4 regions of the Burkholderia sp. NRF60-BP8 genome follow, and region 1 is predicted to be linked to each of the others. Evidence: riboswitches for the same ligand, from Rfam matches in the RefSeq annotation. Region 1 holds a riboswitch; each other region holds the start of a gene.
What was found. A riboswitch is a leader RNA that binds a small molecule or an ion and turns the genes downstream of it on or off. The one in region 1 is predicted to bind cobalamin.
Positions count from the first base shown of each region.

Region 2: linked by a shared signal. The riboswitch ahead of WS54_RS25825 (FecCD family ABC transporter permease) and the one ahead of cobW (cobalamin biosynthesis protein CobW) in region 1 are both predicted to bind cobalamin.
Region 3: linked by a shared signal. The riboswitch ahead of WS54_RS06775 (TonB-dependent receptor domain-containing protein) and the one ahead of cobW (cobalamin biosynthesis protein CobW) in region 1 are both predicted to bind cobalamin.
Region 4: linked by a shared signal. The riboswitch ahead of WS54_RS11240 (CbtB domain-containing protein) and the one ahead of cobW (cobalamin biosynthesis protein CobW) in region 1 are both predicted to bind cobalamin.

Region 1 is NZ_CP013373.1:1,762,285-1,765,960, forward strand. It holds gene WS54_RS21535 (TonB-dependent receptor) at 1-1,412, opposite strand, end outside; cobalamin riboswitch at 1,565-1,829, shown strand; gene cobW (cobalamin biosynthesis protein CobW) at 2,159-3,238, shown strand; gene cobN (cobaltochelatase subunit CobN) at 3,245-3,676, shown strand, end outside.
Region 2 is NZ_CP013373.1:2,654,795-2,658,470, forward strand. It holds gene WS54_RS25820 (ABC transporter ATP-binding protein) at 1-323, opposite strand, end outside; gene WS54_RS25825 (FecCD family ABC transporter permease) at 320-1,318, opposite strand; cobalamin riboswitch at 1,479-1,726, opposite strand; gene WS54_RS25830 (ATPase) at 1,881-2,231, shown strand; gene WS54_RS25835 (cell division protein ZapA) at 2,228-2,542, shown strand; RNA gene ssrS (6S RNA) at 2,624-2,805, shown strand; gene WS54_RS25845 (EVE domain-containing protein) at 2,875-3,336, shown strand; gene WS54_RS25850 (SIMPL domain-containing protein) at 3,517-3,676, shown strand, end outside.
Region 3 is NZ_CP013372.1:1,468,228-1,471,903, reverse strand. It holds gene WS54_RS06775 (TonB-dependent receptor domain-containing protein) at 1-1,648, opposite strand, end outside; cobalamin riboswitch at 1,864-2,056, opposite strand; gene WS54_RS06770 (hypothetical protein) at 2,259-2,507, opposite strand; gene WS54_RS06765 (threo-3-hydroxy-L-aspartate ammonia-lyase) at 2,625-3,599, opposite strand; gene WS54_RS06760 (helix-turn-helix transcriptional regulator) at 3,666-3,676, opposite strand, start outside.
Region 4 is NZ_CP013372.1:2,432,848-2,436,523, forward strand. It holds gene WS54_RS11230 (LysR family transcriptional regulator) at 83-991, shown strand; gene WS54_RS11235 (CbtA family protein) at 1,014-1,736, opposite strand; gene WS54_RS11240 (CbtB domain-containing protein) at 1,751-1,960, opposite strand; cobalamin riboswitch at 1,994-2,132, opposite strand; gene WS54_RS11245 (histidine phosphatase family protein) at 2,182-2,772, shown strand; gene WS54_RS11250 (inorganic phosphate transporter) at 2,938-3,676, shown strand, end outside.

The sequences.
Region 1 (3,676 bases):
GTCGTGCGCCGCGCATGCAGCCCGTTCAGCGCGTTGGTCGAATCGACGTCGAAGCGTTCCGCGCGCAGGCCGCCGAGCAGTTTCCACGCTCGCCCGAGGTCGATGCGATCCTGCGCGAAGATCGCGTAGTCGCTGACGCGATGGCGGTTCATCGCATACGGGCGCGGCGCCGCGCCGGCCGGCGCGAGACGATCCGGTCCGGTGATCGGGACCGGCGCCGCATCGGCCTGCCAGAGCGTCGGGCTGCGTTTCTGCCAGCCGTATTCGATGCCGAACAGCAGGTGATGCAAGCCGGGCCCGGTCGCGACTTTGCCGCTCAATTCGACGCCGGTCTGCACGTTGAGATGCGTCATGTCCTGCAGATAGCGCGCACGTTGCACGCGCCGGTAGTCGCGCGGCTTCGTGACGTAGCTTTGCGTGACGTAGGTATTGTCGAAGGTGCTGTGCAAATCCAGCACGCCCAGTGTATGGCGCAGTGTCCAGTCGCCGTCGAGCACGTACGTGACGACCGAGCGCCCGTTCATGTTCTTGTCGCGGACGGTGTCGCGGTCCGCCGCGCCGAAGAAGGTCGCGCGCGGCGCGGACGGCAGCGAGAACGCGATCGGCCTGCCGGCCGCGTCGATCGCGGCGACCGGCGCCGGCATGCCGCGATCGGGCACGCGTTGGTACGTGTCGTATTCGAACTGCAGCAGCCAGCTTCGCCGTGCGTCCTGCCATTTGATCGACGGCGCGACGTACTGGCGCGTGCCGTCGACGTGGTCGCGGAAGCTGCCTGCGTGTTCGCGGCCCGCATTGAGCCGCATGCTCCATGCGCTCGACAGCATCCGGTTGAGATCGACCGATGCGCCGAGCCGTCCGTAACTTCCGGTCGCCGCCGACACATGTCCGAAGTTTTCCGGCAACGGCTGCTTGGTGATCCGGTTGATGACGCCGCCGCCGCTGCCGCGCCCGTACAGCGCCGCGGCCGGTCCCTTCAGCACTTCGACGCGTTCGATATTGCCGAGACTGCGCACGTATTGCGCGTCGTCTCGCATGCCGTCGAGCAGCAGGTCGCCCGCGGCGGAAAAGCCGCGGATGCGGAACGCATCGAAGCGCGTATCCGACGTATTGGAAACACCCGGCACGCCGGCCAGCGCGTCGGCAAGCGTGCGGCCGCCATAGGACAGCGTTTCCTCGACCGGGACGCTGTCGATGGTTTGCGGTACGTCGCGCGGATCGCTCGCGGTGCGGGTCGCCGTGCTCACGCTTTCGGCGCGCGGATCGTTCGGATGGCGTCGGCTGCGCACCTCGAGCGCGGGCAGCTCGTCGTCGAACTCGGCCGCCGGGGCAGGGCAGGGAGCAACGCAGGCGATCGAGCACAGCGACAGGGCCAGCACAGGAAACCGCCGCCCGGATATCTGTCGTTTCGACATGGAAATTTAAGGATGACTGAGTGATTGCCTCACATGGCCGTTGCGTGATGGTTGGCTTCGTTATCGGGCGAAGTTTATCTTACGAAGTTGAAAACGACAATCATTCGCGTTTGCCGCCGACCGCTCGCCTTGACGCTCCCCGCACCGCCGCCTACACTCGCACGCGTTTTGGTGCTCGCGCGCGCCGCTCCGGCGCACGCAGTTAAACGGGAAACAGGAAGCCTGCCTGCGCCGCAGTCGAGCCAACCTGTGCTGCCCCCGCAACGGTAAGCGAACGTGTCGCGCGCAGCGCGATGCAGCGCCGCTTCGCCGCATGCCCCGCGCATGCGGACGACCGCCACTGGATGCCGCGCGTATCCGGGAAGGCGAAGCGGCGTGTTCGTCAGCCCGGATACCGGCCTAAACGTTGGGGTTCAGCGCCGCGGGGAGGCGGCGCATCGTCCACGGCCGCAGCAGGCCCGACGCCCGGTGTTCGACGCTTCCTTCGTCCATCTGCCGCCGCGCGCACGCGAGTGGCCGCCGTGGCGAACGGCAGGCGGCGCGGGGCGGGGCCGGCGGCAGCCGTGTTGACATTCACGATGTCGACCGTTCGCAAGGAAGCACCATGCCCGATTCGTTGTTCCGCCCGTCCTGCGGCTGTCCGGCCGGACCGCGCGGCGATCTTCCCGCGTCCCGTCCCGTGAATGGCCGCGCCGCCACCGACGCGACGCCCCCGGCCTGATTCCATTCCCGTCACAGGACCTACCATGACCCTACGCAAGCTTCCCGTCACGATCGTCACGGGCTTTCTCGGCAGCGGCAAGACGACGCTGATGCGCCATATCCTGCAGCACGCCGAAGGCCGCCGCATCGCGGTGATCGTCAACGAATTCGGCGAGCTCGGCATCGACGGCGAAATCCTCAAGGGCTGCGGCATCGGCTGCGACGATGCTCAGGGCGAGGCATCGGGCCAGTTGTACGAACTCGCGAACGGCTGCCTGTGCTGCACCGTGCAGGAAGAGTTCTATCCGGTGATGGAAGCGCTCGTCGAGCGCCGCGCGGACATCGATCACGTGCTGATCGAGACGTCGGGTCTCGCGCTGCCGAAGCCGCTCGTGCAGGCGTTCAACTGGCCGACGATCCGCAACAGCTTCACGGTCGACGCGGTCGTGACCGTCGTCGACGGGCCGGCCGCCGCGAGCGGCCAGTTCGCGGAAAACCCGCAGGCCGTCGACGCGCAGCGCCGCGCCGATCCGAATCTCGACCACGAATCGCCGCTGCACGAACTGTTCGCCGATCAGCTGTCGTCCGCCGATCTCGTGATCGTGAACAAGGCCGACCTGGTCGGCGACGCCGAGTTCGCGCGGATCGAAACCGCGATCCGCGACGAGATCCCACCGCAGGTGAAGATCGTGCGCGCGACGCGCGGCGAGCTCGACCTCGCGATGCTGCTCGGGTTGGAGTCGGCATCGGAGGACACGATCCACCTGCGTCACGACCATCACGGTGCGGCCGACGACGGCGATCACGATCACCATCACGACGATTTCGATTCGGTGGTGGTGTCGGGCGACGCCGGCACGCGCGAAGCGACGATCGCCGCGCTGCAGCGCGTGGTCGAAGCGCACACGATCTATCGCGCGAAAGGCTTCGCCGCGCTGCCCGGCGCGCCGATGAGGCTCGTGATCCAGGGCGTCGGCCGCCGCTTCGACAGCTATTTCGACCGCCGCTGGCAGGACGGCGAAACGCGCGCGAGCCGCTTCGTGCTGATCGGCGAGGATCTCGACGCAGCCGCGCTGCAACGCGCGTTCGACGCCGCGTGCGCGGCCGAGCCGCAACAGGCGTAACGCACGATGCATCTGCTGCGCACCACGCCGGGCGGCTTCGTCGACGATACGCAGGGCGTCGTCCGGATCGACCAGCAGCCGGCCGACATCGTCATCCTGAGTTCGGCCGACACGACGCTGTCGTTGCTCGCGAGCGTCGTGCCGCACTTGCCGGCCGGGTTCCCGAGCGTGCGGCTCGCGAACGTCACGTTCCTGCGGCAGCCGGCGTCGGTCGATTTCTACGTCGACGACGTGCTGCGTCACGCGAAGACGGTCGTGATCGATCATCTCGGCGGCGAAGCGTACTGGCCGTACGGGATCGAGCAGGCCGTGTCGCTCGCGTCGAAGCGCGGGCAACGGCTCGCGATGTTCTCGGGCGACCTGCAGGAGGACCCGAACCTCGTCGCGAAGAGCACGGTCGGGGCCGAGCTATGCCGGCTGTGGTGGCGCTACCTGCGC
Region 2 (3,676 bases), 890 kb from region 1:
TCGAACACGGTCGCGCTGAACGCATCGTGCAATTGCTGCGGCATCAGCGCGCGGCGCTGCGCGAGTTGCCCGGGACGCCACGCGGCAAGCGGCCGGCCGTCGATCTCGACGTGTCCGCCGGCCGGCGGCTGCAATCCCGCGAGCGTGGCGAGCAGCGTCGTCTTGCCCGCGCCGTTCGGTCCGGCGACACACCAGATCTCGCCGGGGCGGAACGCCTGCGTGAAGCGCTCGAGCAGCGTGCGCGCGCCGGCCTTCAGCGTCAGCTCGACGGCCCTGTAGCGCATGTCGCCGGCAGCGGCGTGCGGTGCGGCGGCGCCCGTCATCGCATCGGTCTCCTCAGCAACATCCACAGGAACACCGGCACGCCGATCAACGCGGTCATCGCGCCCACCGGCAATTGCGCGGGCGCGATCGCGGTGCGCGCCAGCAGGTCGGCCGCCATCACGCCGCCGCCGCCCGCAAGCATCGCGGCCGGCAGCAGCATCCGCTGGTCGTTGCCGAACGCGAGCCGCAACCCATGCGGCACGACGAGCCCGACGAAGCCGATCGTACCGGCCGTCGTCACGGCGGCCGCGGCGGCCAGCGACGCGACGAGATAGATCCGCACGCGCAGGCGTGCGACCGGCACGCCGAGCGCGAGCGCGGTCGCGTCGCCGCGCAGCAGCACGTTCAGTTGCGGCGCGGCCGGCAGCGCGACGCATGCGCTCAGCAACAGCGCGCCCCACGCGAACCACGGCGCCGTCGCGCCGTTCAGGTCGCCCGTCAGCCAGAAGATGATGCCGCGCAGCCGCGCGTCGGGCGCGAGCGACAGCAACAGCGTGACGAGCGCGCCCCACCCCGCCGCGATCACGACGCCCGTGAGCAGCAGCCGCGGCGAGGCGTCGCGCGATTCGCCGCGCCACAGCTCGCGCCTCGCGAGCCCGAGCACGAGCGCGACCGAGACGAGCGAACCGGCGAACGCCGACGCGTCGACGAGCCACCACGCGCCGCCCGCGATCATCGCGACGAGCGCGAAGCCGGCCGCGCCGCCGGACACGCCGAGCACGTACGGCTCCGCGAGCGGATTGCGCAGCAGCACCTGCAACAGCGCACCGGCCAGCGCGAGCAGCGCGCCGCACGCGAAACCCGCGAGCGCGCGCGGCAGGCGCAGCGTCCGGACGATATCGGCGAACAGGGTATCGCCGCCGTGCGGCACGAGCGACGCGAGCGCCTGCCACGGCGACATCGGCACGCTGCCGATCGACAGCGACGCGACGAACAGCAGCGCGACCGCGGCGGCCAGCGCGGCCCAGATCGCGGCGGCGCGCGCGGCGCTCATGCCGCGCCCGGCCGCGCGCACGACGCGCGGCACATCCGCTTGCGGGAGCCGGCCGGGCGCGACGGCGGCGCGTGGCGGACGATTGGGGTCGGCATCGAAGAAACGTTCCGTGAACCGTTGCGCGTCCCGCTTCCCCGCAGGCCGCGTGTCATGGAGCCCGTGCGGGCTCCCCGTCTCGGCCGGTATCCGGGCTGGCGGCGGTCCGGCTCGCCTTCCCGCGCGATGACGCGCAGTGGCCCGCGCCCGCATGCGACTGCATGCGAAACGCGCCCGAGCCGGCCTGCGTCACGCGACGCGGCCGCTTACCGTTGCGGGGGCAGCGCAGGTCGGCGCGCTCCTGGAGCCCGCACCCTGCTTCCCGTTTAACCGCGCGTCCTGCGCGCGAGCACCGAGGCGGCGCCAGTTTAGGAGCCGGTCGCGCGAGCGTCAAGGAAGCGTCCGGACCCGCGCGGGACGCGCCTATTCGCGGCAAGAAGCAGGGGTGTTACGACTGGAAACGTTACAGATGTCGGATTGCGCGTTATTCCGCGCTAAAATGCTGGGTCTTTAGAGGACGCAGCAAATGCTCAACGAACTCGAAACCCTATCTCAAAATATTGGCCGTCTGATTTCGCTGAACAAGCGCTATCACTCGGAACGGCTCGCGCTCGAGGAGCAGGTCGCGCAATTGCGCGCGGAAGCGGACACGGTCCGCGCGGAGCTCGCGCAGCTGCGCGACGAACGCAATGCGCTCGCGGCCGAGCGCGACACGTTGTCGGCGAAGATCGACGACGCCCAGGTGAAACTGAACGCGATTCTCGAAAAGCTGCCGCGCTCGAAGGGCGCGGAGCAAGCCGACAACCAGCTCGACCTGCTGGATGCGCAGGCGCGCACGGATGGCGATGACACGGCCAGCCACGGAGAACATGCATGAGCACCAAGCAGATCGAAGTCTCGATTCTCGGTCAGCCCTATCGGCTCGCCTGTTCGGCCGAGACCGAAGCGGCGCTGCTCGAAGCGGTCGCGCGCGTCGACGCCGAAATGTCGAAAATCCGCTCGAACAGCTCGGTGCGCGGCACCGATCGCATCGCGGTGATGGCGGCGCTGTCGCTCGCATCGGAATTGCTGCGGCTGCAAACGAGCGTGCGGCATGGTGAAGCGTTTCCGGCGGAGGAAATCCGTCGTACAATGCACCAGATGAACGAACAGCTCGGCGCGGTGCTCGCACAGCACGAGACGCAGTAACGTTTCAAACGATGCGTCGATTCCCCTTGATCTCGACGGTCAACGGTGGTCAAATTGGCGCATCGAATCACAGTTCAGTCAGCTTCCCTGCCTGGTTCGCCAAGGTCATATATTCCTTGAACCAATGCCATGTGCACGGTTGCGGAAATTTGTAGCACGGGCGCGCGCGTCACTCTGTCTGATGTACCCGAAGTGCTGCTAACTGCGACCAATTCTGAACCTCAGGTTCAGGATGCCGGCCTAGCGGCCAAGGTGGGGGCCTATCCAACGGCATCGGGCAAGTCCCGGTGCCGTTTTCTTTTGTAGCAGCCTTTTCTGCGTCGACCACGACCATGCAATACTGGCTGATGAAGTCCGAACCGGACGAAGCAAGCATCGACGATCTCGCCGACGCACCGCAGCGCTCGCTGCCGTGGACGGGTGTGCGCAACTATCAGGCGCGCAATTTCATGCGCGACACGATGAAGATCGGCGACGGCGTGCTGTTCTATCACTCGAGCTGCCCCGAGCCGGGCATCGCCGGGCTCGCCGAAGTCTCGTCGACGCCCTACCCCGATCCCACGCAGTTCGATCCGAAAAGCCCCTATTACGACCCGAAATCGACGCAGGAAGCGCCACGCTGGCTGCTCGTCGACGTGCGCTTCGTGAAGAAGTCTCCGCTCGTGCCGCTCGCCACGCTGCGCGAGCACGACGAACTCGCCGACATGCGCGTGCTCGCGCGCGGCAACCGGCTGTCGATCACGCCCGTCACGCGTGCGGAATGGCGATTCATCACCGAAAAGCTGATGAAGTAGGCGCGCGCCAAAGGTCAAATCCGGTCAGTACGCGCGACCGTAACGGAACTCGCGGCACTGTCGCGCAGCCTAAGCAACCACTGCCGGCCGAACGGGCCGGCCGTCGTTTTTTCGTTGCGCGGTACGCCCGCGTCGCGCACGCGTAACCCGCGTGCGCGCCCTCGCACAAGGAATCCAACAATGACCAAGAAATCCGCACTCGCGCTGTCGCTCGCCCTCGCCGCCGCCGTTCCCGTCGCGCTGACGCTCGCGTCGCCCGCCGCGCACGCCCAGGCGGTGAACCCGCACTTTCCGGAGCCGGCCGGCGTGCTGTCGCTTTCGTCGCAGGCCAGTGCCGACG
Region 3 (3,676 bases), on a different replicon from region 1:
TCTGGCGCGGCCGGCGGCTGAGCCAGGTCCGGTTGGTCTCGTCCTGCGGATTCAGGATGCCGACGGCCACGCTCACCGGCGTCGAGCGGCCGATCGTCCCCTTGTACGACAGGTCGATGCCGCGAATGTGCGAGCGGCCGATGTTCATCGGCGAGAACGTCGCCGGGTTGTACGCGATCAGGTTGTTGACGCGCGTGTCGTAGATCGCCGCGGTGAAGGTGCCGTACGCGGTATTCGCGTCGAGCGCGGCTTCGACCGACGTGCTGCGCTCCGGGCTGAGGGCCGGGTTGCCGTAGCCGGGGTAGTACAGGTCGTTGAACGTCGGCAGACGGAACGCATTGCCGTACGATACGCGCGCCGTATAGACCGGTGTGATCGCCCACGACAGCGCGGCGTTGCCGGTGTTCACGGCTTGCCCGGCGATGATCTCGTGACGGCCGGCGACGAACATCGTCACGCTGCCGAGCGTCGCCGACTGGTGCAGCGAAAACGCGGAGTCGTTGCGCGTCGGCACGCCGCCGGGAATGTCGACCGGCAGGAACGCCTGTTCGCGCGTGAAGTCGTAGGCGAGCTTCGATTCGCCCGACAGCGGCAGGCCGAACAGGTGAAACCCGTGCTCCTGATGGGTCAGCGACGTCGACGTGCTGATCCGCTGCGAGTTGATCTGGTCCGTCGCGAGAGCCGGGTTGTCCGCATGGATGAACTGGCGATCGTTCGCATAACCGAGCGACTGGTCGAACTGCGTATCGGGCGTGATGTCGAGATGGAACGCAACGCCGGTCGTCAACTGATGGTCCAGCTCGCGATTCGCGTAGCCGCTGTTGTCGTAGGACAGATCGGAGCGGTGATACAGCGCGAACGTCGAGATCGACCAGTTGTCGCGCGCATAGCCGAGCCGCGCATCGAGATCCTGCGCGTGATACGGATTGCGGCCGTCTTCGTGGCCGTAGAAGAACGGCCGCGTCGCGTCGATGCCGGCCGTGTTGTAGTCGTGCAGCCCGAGCGAATAGGTGAGCCCGCCGAGCGCGGCGAGCGGCCCCGTCGACGGCACCGTGCCCGACGTGCGGAACTGCGTGTCGAACGTCTTGTTCGAGCCGCCGCCGAACGACACGGTGGTCTGGTTCGGCTGGTTGGCGGCGCGGCGCGTGAACAACTGCACGACGCCGCCCATCGCGTTGTTGCCGAACGATGCGGCGGCCGGGCCGGAGATCACTTCGACGCGCTCGAACGCTTCGGTCGGCAGGTCGGCCCACGGCGCGATGCCGGTGGTCGGCGAGCCGATCCGGATGCCGTCGATGAACACGGCGACCTGGCTCGCCGACGCGCCGCGAATGCTGACCGACGCGGACGAGCCGGGCCCGCCGTTCTGCGCGACGGTCACGCCCGGCAGCGTCGCGAGCGCCTGCGTGATGCTCGGGTCGGTCGGCGACAGCCGGTCGAGATCCTCGCGCGTGAGCACCTGCGTCGACGCATAGCGCCGGTCGAACGATTCGGGCAGGTGCCGCGTGTCGGTCACGCTGATCGTCGGCAGGTCCGTGCCGTCGGCGGGCGCGGCGGGCCGTGCAGGCGCCGTGTCGCCGGCCGCGTGGGCGAGCGGGGACAACAGCGCGGTGGCGACGGACGTGGCGAGCAGGTGACGAATGGTCATGAGGCGGCGGGACAAAGCGTGAAGCGGGTACGGCGATCGTGAGCGCAAGGCGGACGGGGGGCGCATGCCGACGGCGTGTCGGTGCGACGCTTCCGGCCGGGAAGCGGATTCGGGAACGATGGACATCTGACGGATCCTGAGGTCGGGTCGTCCATGCAACGGGCGGCCGCCAACGGCGGTGCTTGCACATCGGGACACCCCGCCCGGTGCGGCTGCTGGACCTCGGGTCGATGGCAGGTCTCCTGGCTCGCGGGTCGCCATCCGTGCAGGCCTTCCCGGTTTCCCAGTGGCACGCGGTGGCACGGATTCGCCGCTCACAGTTGCGGGGGCAGCCGCAGATTCGAGGCGTTGCCTCGCCTGCGTTCCCTTTTGATCCCATCCCTGGGAACCATCAGCGCGCAAGGGTAATGGCGTGCATGTAGGCACGTCAATCGTTCGTCTGCGCGCGGATGCGAAAAAACGTCATCGATCGGCGTCGGCTTTCCGGATCCTTTCGTTCGACGTGCCCGGAGCGCGTTTCAGGTCTGAAGAAACGGCCGGGTTCGACCGCATGCCGTCGCGCCGGAGCCGGCTGCCGTCGCGCCGAATGTCGACGGTCGGGCGCGTGTCGTTACATATGCGTGCCGGCATGTGCGCGGCCGCCCGGGTCGCCGCCGCGGTTGGGCGGCGTATTGTTCTGATCGATCTTCGCGAGCACGAAGCCGGCGGGCGGCAATGCGGCGGACGAACGGTGCATCGCGTGCCCGACCGCGGGGTGAGGCGACGCGGCGGAAAAAACGGATGTCGTCACGCCCGGTTGAGCGAACGCCGACAGGGAAACGGCCGCCAGGGCGGCGGCGACGAACGCGTGCGTATTCATGACCACTCCTGCATGACTGACTTCGGGACGACCTAATCAGTCTAGGAGGCGAAACTTAACGCGACGTGAAGGCCGCGCTGCGCGCGCATGACAAGATCTTCATGCGCGCGCAGACGGTCAGGCCGGTGCCGACACCAGCGCGCAGAAGTTCTCGAGATCGACGTTGCCGCCGCTGATCACCACGCCGACGCGCTTGCCCTGCAGCGCATCCTTCATCCGCCGCACGGCGGCGAACGACAGGCAGCCGGTCGGCTCGACGACGATCTTCATACGGGTGGCGAAGAAGCGCATGCAGTCGACGAGTTCCGCGTCCGTCGCGGTCAGGATGTCGTCGACGTCGCGGCGCAGGATCGGAAACGTCAGGTTGCCGAGATGCTGCGTCTGCGCGCCGTCGGCGATCGTACGCGGCGTGTCGATGTGCACGATCGTGCCGGACCGGAGCGATTGCTGGGCGTCGTTGCCGGCTTCGGGCTCGACGCCGTACAGCTTCGCATGCGGCGACAGCGCACGCGTGGCGAGCGCGGTGCCCGACAGCAGTCCGCCGCCGCCGAGCGGCGTGAACACCGCGTCGAGCGGGCCGACTTCGTCGAACAGTTCCTTGGCCGCGGTGCCCTGGCCGGCGATCACGTCCGGGTGATCGTAGGGCGGCACCAGCGTGAGTCCGTGCTTCTCCGCGAGCGCGCGCCCGATCTGCTCGCGATCCTCGGTGTAGCGGTCGTAGGTCACGACGTTGCCGCCGTAGCCGCGCGTCGCGGCCATTTTCGCGGCCGGTGCGTCCTGCGGCATCACGATCGTCGCCGGAATGCCGAGGATGCGCGCGGACAGCGCGATCGCCTGCGCATGGTTGCCCGACGAGAACGCGACGACGCCGTGGCGCCGCTGTTCCGCGTTGAAGCGCGACAGCGCGTTGAACGCGCCGCGGAACTTGAACGCGCCCATGCGCTGCAGGTTCTCGCACTTGAAGAACACCTGCGCACCGAGTGCGTCGTCGACCGTGCGCGACGTCATCACCGGCGTGCGGTGTGCGTGGCCTTCGAGCCGGGCCGCGGCGGCGGCGACGTCGTCGTACGTGGGAAGAATCGGAGAGTTCATGGTCGCTCGAGGGTCGAAAAGATCAGTCAACGGGAAACTCGAAATGGGAAAGCCGGACGCGGCGCGTCACTTCGCGT
Region 4 (3,676 bases), on a different replicon from region 1:
GGATTTCAAACCATGAAATAAAATGGCATTATTTCATTCATCCATTAATATTCTTCATGCATTTGCTGCATGAGCGCGATCCATGCTGGAACGATTCCATCTCGTCGTCATTCGTGAAGTCGAGCGCCAGGGCTCGCTGACCGCGGCGGCCAATGCGCTGCACCTCACGCAATCGGCGCTCAGCCATACGGTCAGGAAAATCGAGCAGCAGCTCGGCACGCCGATCTGGGACCGGGAAGGCCGCGGCCTGCGGCTCACGCAGGGCGGGCAGTATCTGCTGAAGCTGGCAAACCGGCTGCTGCCGCAGTTCGAGCTCGCCGAGGAACGGATGAAGCAGTACGCGAAAGGCGAGCGCGGCACGCTGCGCATCGGGATGGAGTGCCACCCGTGCTACCAGTGGCTGCTGAAGGTCGTCTCGCCGTACCTGTCGTGCTGGCCCGACGTCGACGTGGACGTGAAGCAGCGCTTCCAGTTCGGCGGCATCGGCGCGCTGTTCGGTTACGACATCGACGTGCTCGTGACGCCCGATCCGCTGAACAAGCCGGGGCTGCGCTTCGATCCCGTGTTCGACTACGAACAGGTGCTGGTGGTCGCGGATTCGCACCGGTTCGCGCATGTCGACTACGTGAGCCCCGAGCAACTGACCGACGAGATCCTGATCACGTACCCGGTCGAAACCGACCGGCTCGACATCTACAACCAGTTTCTGACGCCGGCCGGCATCGTGCCGAGGCGACACAAGTCGATCGAGACCACCGACATCATGTTGCAGATGGTCGCGAGCGGGCGCGGCGTGGCCGCGCTGCCGCGATGGCTCGCCGACGAGTACGCGGACCGGATGCCGGTCGTGCCGGTCAAGCTCGGCAAGCAGGGCATCGCGAAGCAGATCTTCCTCGGCATCCGCGAAGCGGACGCGTCGATCGACTATCTGGCCGCGTTCGTCGCGCTGGCGCGCGAATCGACATGGAGCGCGCCGCGCATGCTGCGCTAGGCGCGTCCGGTTGCCTCGCGCGTCAGGCGGCGCGCATGCCCGCGCGTTCGCCGCGCTCGACCCACGCGCCGAACAGCAGGCCGATCGTCGTCCACATGATCACCTGCATGCCGATGGCCGCCACGCGGAATTTCCACAGCAAGGCCGCCGGGAAATCGGCCGGCAGTTCGCTGACCGACGGCAGCCCGATCTGCACGGCCGCGATGATCGCGACGAACACGAGCCCCGCGACGATCGACGCGTTCCATTGGCCAAGCTTCGCCAGCAGATGGCGACGCACGCCGACCGAGAACACCATCGTCGCGACCGAGATCGCGATCATCAGGAAGAACAGGCCGGTGCGATAGCCGATCGTGTCGGGGTCGCCGACCGACGGCGGGTTGGCCGGGTACTTGAGGTTCGGCACGATCACGAGCGCGACGAACGCCGCCAGCGCGAGCCACGCGGCCAGCGGCCGTGCCGGCAGGCGACTGCCTCGTCCGTATGCATACGCGAAGACCAGCGAGAACAGCCCGCCAAATGCCGCGCCGTAGGTCACGACACCCGTCAGCAACCCGAGGCCGGCCTGCGTGTGGCGACTGACCAGCTCGGGTTCCGGCGCCTCGCCCTGGGCGGCGGCGGTTTTTTCCTCTAAGGAGATCGCCTGATCGACTTGCGGTTCGCCGACCATTTTCGCGAACCCGAACGTGAGAAGCCCCGCGGCGATGCCTGCGAGCATCCCGCGCATGAGCAGCTTTCCGACCATCTTGTTACTCCGCGTCAGTGGCAGGGAAAGCCGAGCAGATGGCGGCCGTCGTGGACGAATTCGTGGACGTACATGCCCGGCACGAGCGACGTCGCGCCCTGTTCCGCGCCGACGAAATAGAGTGCGAGCAGCAGGATCAGGCCGACGAACACGGCCCACGGCAACAGTTCACGGACGGGAATGGGCGCCGGCACGACCGCCGGCTTCAGCACTGCTTCGCTCATGGATGCACCTCAGGGGAATCGCGCCCCGACAAATGATGGATGGGTACGAAGGCAGGTCTGACTTCCGGGATCGTCGATTCCCCGGTTACAGTGGCGCGACCGCGCCGGAATTGCACCGGCTTCCGCGCTTCGTATCGGGCGAATTGTACGCGCGAACGTTCGCGTATTGAAGCGATGACACACGGCAAGTGCGCACCGCTCCCGATCGCCCGACAACCGACATGAACATGCATGCCTCGCTGCGCCTGATCGCACACGCATCGACCCGCGCAATGCGCACCGGCACGTTTCCCGACGACGATCCGCTCGACGCGCACGGGCTGGCCGAAGCCACTGCGCTGCGCGGCCGCTGGACGGTCGGTGCCGGCTCGCTCGTGCTGTGCAGCCCGGCGCGCTGCGCGAGGCAGACCGTTGATGCACTCGGACTGCACGCCGATATCGACGATGCGCTGCGCGACATCGATTACGGCAATTGGCGCGGCAAGCGGCTGCACGATCTCGCGCGCGACCTGCCCGACGAACTGGCGGCGTGGATCGGCACACCGTCCGCGTCGCCGCATCGCGGCGAATCGTTCGACGGTGCCGCGCGTCGGGTCGGCACATGGTTGAGCGCACTGCCGCCCGATCGCGACGTCGTCGCGATCACGCATGCGCCGATCGTCCGCGCGGCCATCGCGCATGTGCTGCGGATGGGTACCGGGGCAGCCATACGCCTCCACGTCGCGCCGCTGTCGTGCACGACGTTCGTCGCGTCGCCGGCCGGCTGGACCCTGGCCGCGACGGACGATGACTCGCGCGACACCGGCGCGTAAGCCGCTGTCGTGTTCACTATGTGAGCGGACGATGCGCCCCCGACGCTTCGCATGCCGCCGCTCGCCTTACATCCCGTAAGACACTCCGTTCGGCATCCCGACTGTCATCAAACTGACTGCTAGCCGCAGCTAGGATCGGACGAGGCTCCCTTACGAGATGTCGTCATGAATCAACCTGCTTCGTCCGCCCCGAACAATTCGGCCTCCGTCGCGCGCACCCGGCAGATCGGCTATACCGTCTTCCTGTTGGTGCTCGTGCTTGGCGCCGCCTATATCGCCACGCACCTGGTCGACGATTTGTCGCCGGTCCGCGAAGGGTCGATGTTCCCGTACCTGCTGCTCGGCGCAGCACTGCTGATCGCCCTCGGCTTCGAGTTCGTCAACGGCTTCCACGACACCGCGAATGCGGTCGCGACCGTGATCTATACGCACTCGCTCACGCCGAACGTCGCGGTGATCTGGTCGGGCATGTGGAACTTCCTCGGCGTGATGGTCTCGAGCGGAGCCGTCGCGTTCGGCATCCTGCAGTTGCTGCCGGTCGAGCTGATCCTGCAGGTCGGCAGCGGCTCGGGCTTCGCGATGGTGTTCGCGCTGCTGATCGCCGCGATCGTCTGGAACCTCGCGACCTGGTATTTCGGGTTGCCGTCGTCGAGCTCGCATACGCTGATCGGGTCGATCATCGGTGTCGGGCTGATGAACCAGTTGATGCACGGGCCGTCCGGCACGAGCGGCGTCGACTGGGGCCAGGCGCTCGGCGTCGGCAAGTCGCTGCTGCTCTCGCCCATCGTCGGTTTCCTGTGTGCGTCGCTGTTGCTGCTCGTGCTGAAGGCCGTCGTGCGGATTCCCGAGCTGTACAAGGAGCCGCCGAAGGACCAGCCGCCGCCGTTCTGGATTCGCTGCCTGC